2 regions of the Nocardioides sp. NPDC000445 genome follow, and region 2 is predicted to be linked to the other one. Evidence: riboswitches for the same ligand, from Rfam matches in the RefSeq annotation. Region 2 holds a riboswitch; the other holds the start of a gene.
What was found. Region 2 has a riboswitch for S-adenosylmethionine ahead of thrC (threonine synthase). Riboswitches for the same ligand answer to the same signal wherever they lie in the genome.

Region 1 (2,390 bases), on a different contig from region 2:
TCGGCGGTCAGCGCGGCCATGCGCTCACCATGATCAAGGCCGAGCTGCTCGGCCTGAAGGGCGCCGACGGCAAGCCGCTGTTCACCGAGGAGAAGATCGACAGCGGTGGCCTCCGGATCACCGCGACTCTCTCGCCCAAGGTCATGAAGGCGTCGGCGACCGCGGCCAAGACCGTGAAGCCGAAGAACCGGAAGGCGTACGTCAAGGGCGACCCCGAGCAGAAGAACGCCCTGCACGTGGCGACCGCCTCGGTCGATGTCGAGTCCGGTGCGCTGCTCGGCTTCTACGGTGGCCAGGACTACCTCGACAGCCAGCACAACTGGGCCGCGACCGGTGGTCACGCCGGGTCGACGATGAAGGCCTTCGCCACCGCGGCGGCGATCGCGAAGGGCTACTCGCTGAACTCGACGTGGGCCGGCGACTCGCCGTTCACGACCTACGCCGGCTCCGAGGTGGTCAACGAGGGTGAGCAGGCCGGGATCGCGGACGGGATGGACTACGGCCAGCACATCACCATGCTCAAGGCGATGGAGCAGTCGGTGAACACGGCCTACATCGACATGACCGAGTCGATGGGTGGCCCCGAGGAGGGCCGCAAGGCGATCTACGACACCGCGGTCGCCGCGGGGGTCGCCCCGGCGAAGGCGGACCCGAAGTTCCCGGGGATCCCCAGCACCACCACCGACTTCGACCACCAGACCGACGACCGGATCGCCCTCGGCCGCGCCAATGTCAGCCCGATCAACATGGCCAACGCCTACGCCACGATCGCCAACGGCGGCTACCGCCACGACGTACACGTGGTGAAGAAGGTCCGCGACCGCGCCGGCAACGTCCTCTACAGCTGGAACGGCCGGAAGAACGCCCGGCACGCGATCTCCGAGGACATCGCCGCCGACGTGACGTACGCGATGCAGGGTGTGGTGCAGAGCGGCTCCGGCCAGAAGGCTCAGAGCATCGGCCGCCCGGTGGCCGGCAAGACCGGGACCGGCACCTGCACCAGCGCGCAGTACGTCTGCTCGTCGTGGTTCGTCGGGTTCACCCCGCAGATCGCCACCGCCGTGCGCTACTCACGCGGCAACGGCGAGGGGAAGCTCGACGGCGGCTGGATGCCGTCCTACTTCGGCGCCGACTATCCCACCGAGACCTGGGCGGCCATCATGGCGAAGGCCATGGAGGGCAAGGAGGTCGAGAACTTCCCCGAGCCCGTCTACGTCGACGGCCAGGATCCCGAGACCGGGCACGAGGAGGAGCTGATCGCTCCGCCCGCTCCCCCGGAGGAGGACGACGGCGAGGAGTGCGACCCGGTCTCGGAGTTCTTCGGCACCTGCGAGGGTGACGGTGGGGGCGGATGGGGAGGCGGCGGCAAGCCCTGGGAAGGGCGTCCGTGATGTGAGATCAGTGTCCACTGATCGAGACGTCGAGTTGGTGGGCTGACGCGGTCTCGGGCACGATCTTCGGCGAAGGTCACGACTGCCAGCGCGAAGCCCCGGCTTGCTGGCGGGCAACCCTCCCACGCGGTGGGGTGCTCCGGGTGACGACCAGGCCCTCGCCGAGGTGGCGCGGGCAAGCGCGTGCTTCGCCGGGCAGCCCTGGGGAGCCATGACCCGAAGGGTGCCCCCATGTCCCTGCTTCCGCTCGTCGGCTCGAACACGCAGGTCCCGCTGCTGGACGGAACGACCACGACGTACGCCAACCTGGATGTCGCCGCCTCGGCACCGGCGCTGCAGAGCGTGGCCGACCGGGTGGCCGAGGTCCTGCCCTGGTACGCCTCGGTCCACCGCGGCGCCGGCTACCTGTCCCAGGTCTCGACCGCCCTCTACGAGGAGTCGCGCGCGACCATCGGCGCCTATGTCGGCGCCCGCGAGGACGACGTCACCGTCATCACCCGCAACACCACCGACTCGGTGAACCTGCTGGCCGGCTGCGTACCCGGCCGGGTGCTCGTCCTCGACATCGAGCACCACGCCAACCTGCTCCCGTGGCGCCGCGTCGAGGCCGGCGTCACCGTGGTCGCCGGCCAGAACACTCTCGCCGGCACCATCGACGCCCTCGCCGGTGAGCTGGCCCGGGGCACCTTCGCCCTGGTCGCGATCACCGGCGCCTCCAACGTCACCGGCGAGGCACTGCCGGTCGGGGAGATCGTCACCCTTGCCCACGCCCACGGCGCCCGGGTCCTCGTCGACGGCGCCCAGCTGCTCGCCCACCGCCACTTCTCGCTCGCCGCCACCGGTGCCGACTACGTCGTCCTCTCCGGCCACAAGCTCTACGCCCCCTACGGCGCCGGCGCCCTGGTCGGGCGCCGCGACTGGCTCGACGTCGGAACTCCCTATCTCGCCGGGGGAGGGGCCGTCGACGACGTCGAGGTGGGCGAAACGACGTGGCAGCCC
Region 2 (2,390 bases):
CCGCACCCACCACACCGACTGCGCCGGCGACTCCAGCGGTGGCGGCGACCATGCCGAGCCACCTGGCCTCTTCACTCGTCTTCGCGCTGCTCACATTCCTTATCTGTAGCGCACGAGTGTGAACGCAAGGTTCCTTGACGAAGGTCCTACGCCTGGGAGAGCCCGGCTTCCTCGAAGGCGTCGTAGTTGGGGGCGATGGTGGCGCGGGGGCCGACGATGCCGCTGACCGCGTCGAGCGTCTTGAGACCGTGGCCGGTGTTGATGATCACCGTCTCCAGGCTCGGGTCGAGGAGACCGTTGTCGACGAGCTTCTTGGTGACCGCGAGCGTGGTGCCGCCGGCGGTCTCGGTGAAGATGCCCTCGGTGCGGGCCAGGAGCACGATCGCGGCGCGGATCTCGTCGTCGGTGACCTCCTCGACAGCACCGCCGGAGGAGCGGGTGGCGTCGAGGACGTAGATGCCGTCGGCCGGGTTGCCGATGGCGAGCGACTTGGCGATCGTGTCCGGCTTGACCGGGCGGATGGCGTCGACGCCTGCCTTGAACGCGGTCGCGACCGGGTTGCAGCCGGTGGCCTGGGCGCCGAAGATCCGGTAGGGCTTCTCCTCGACCAGACCGAGCTTGATCAGCTCCTTGAAGGCCTTGTCGACCTTGGTCAGCTGGGATCCGGAGGCCACCGGGATGACGATCTGGTCAGGCAGGCGCCAGCCGAGCTGCTCGGCGATCTCGAAGCCGAGCGTCTTGGAGCCCTCGGCGTAGAAGGGACGTACGTTGACGTTCACGAACGCCCAGCCGTCCTCCTCCGCGGCGATCTCCTGCGCGAGCTTGTTGACGTCGTCGTAGTTGCCGTCGACGGCGATCAGGTTGTCGGTGAAGACGGCGGAGTTGACCTGCTTGGGCTGCTCGAGGTTGCTGGGGATGAAGACGGCGGTGGGGATCCCGGCGCGGGCGCCGGCGGCGGCCACGGCGTTCGCCAGGTTGCCGGTCGAGGGGCAGGCGAAGACCTTGGCGTCGAGCTCGCGGGCGGCGCTCAGAGCACAGGCGACCACGCGGTCCTTGAAGGAGTTGGTCGGGTTGGTCGAGTCGTCCTTCACCCAGATCTTCTCGATGCCGAGCTCACGCGCGAGGTTCTTCGCGTCCAGCAGCCGGGTGAAGCCGGGCTCGGTGTTGGGGCTCTGCTCGATGTCGTCGGGCACCGGCAGCAGGGCCTTGTAGCGCCAGATGTTGCGGGGTCCGGCCTCGATCTCCTCGCGGGTCACGGCCGGGAAGTCATAGGCCACCTCCAGTGGCCCGAAACACTCCGGACAGGCGTAATGCGGTCCGAGCTCGATCTGGTGCACACACTCCCGGCACGACAGCGCCGAGGCGTTGCCGAAAGCGCCCTCGCGCAGGCCCTTCGTCTCCGTGGTCGCAGCGCTCATGAGAAACCTCCTCCTCATCTTCCCCGATCACGTCTCTCGCGCCGGGCCGGAATTAGCACCTGCTCCACGCCCTACCCGATGGCCGGGAGGAGGCTCGTGGTCGGTTGCCGGGACTTCACTGGGCCGTTCCCTCAGTCCCTCTCGATGAGCGATACCGATCGTACGGCAGGCAACTTGCCTGAAACACACCCGGGTTCCACTCCGCGGACCAACTGTCCATCATTTGGACACCGACGGGTCCTCGGTCAGCGGGCGCGGAGGCGGCGCAGCATCCGAGCGTCGTCGAAACCGACCGCTCGCGCGGCCGACTCCATCGTGGTGCCCACGGCCAGCAGATGGTCGGCCCGTTCGCGACGGAGAGCCTGCTGGTAGCGGAGCGGAGTCAGACCGGTCGCCGCGACGAAGGCGCGGGTCAAGGTGCGTTCGCTCACCCCCGCACCGTCCGCCAGAGCGGAGAGCGGCAGCGGCTCGGCGAACCGGGCGTCGATGACGTCCTGCACATGGTGGACGGTGTCGTCGAGATGGTTCCGGTGGCGCAGCAGGACGCTCTCCTGCGGCTGGTCCCCGTTGCGCCGCGCGTAGACGACCATGTCGCGGGCCACGCGGGCCGCCAGCGCCGGTCCGTGGCGTACCGCGAGCAGGTGCAGGCTCAGATCGATGCCGCTGGCGATGCCCGCTGACGTCACGATCCGGTCATCGCTGGTGAAGAGCACGTCGCGCACCACCCGGGCCTTCGGGTAGCGCCGTGACAGCGCGTCCTGGAGATCGTGATGAGTGGTGCAGCGACGTCCGTCGAGGAGGCCCGCCTGCCCGAGGGCGTCGGCGCCGGCACAGACGCTGGCCACCTCGCCCCCGGTCGCATGATGGGCACGCAGCCGCTCGGCGGCCTCACGGCTGAGCCGGGGTCCGGCGACGAGGTCGTACGCCGCCCGCCAGCCCGGCACGACGAGCAGGTCACCGGAGTCGAGATCG

Region 1: another riboswitch for S-adenosylmethionine. It lies ahead of ABT304_RS01055 (aminotransferase class V-fold PLP-dependent enzyme); the one in region 2 lies ahead of thrC (threonine synthase).

Annotation. Positions count from the first base shown of each region.
Region 1 is NZ_JBEPDH010000001.1:219,671-222,060, reverse strand. Features, by position in the region: gene ABT304_RS01060 (transglycosylase domain-containing protein) at 1-1,391, shown strand, start outside; SAM riboswitch class IV at 1,466-1,579, shown strand; gene ABT304_RS01055 (aminotransferase class V-fold PLP-dependent enzyme) at 1,623-2,390, shown strand, end outside.
Region 2 is NZ_JBEPDH010000008.1:52,589-54,978, forward strand. Features, by position in the region: gene ABT304_RS12455 (SGNH/GDSL hydrolase family protein) at 1-94, opposite strand, end outside; gene thrC (threonine synthase) at 147-1,418, opposite strand; SAM riboswitch class I at 1,430-1,569, opposite strand; gene ABT304_RS12465 (GlxA family transcriptional regulator) at 1,664-2,390, opposite strand, start outside.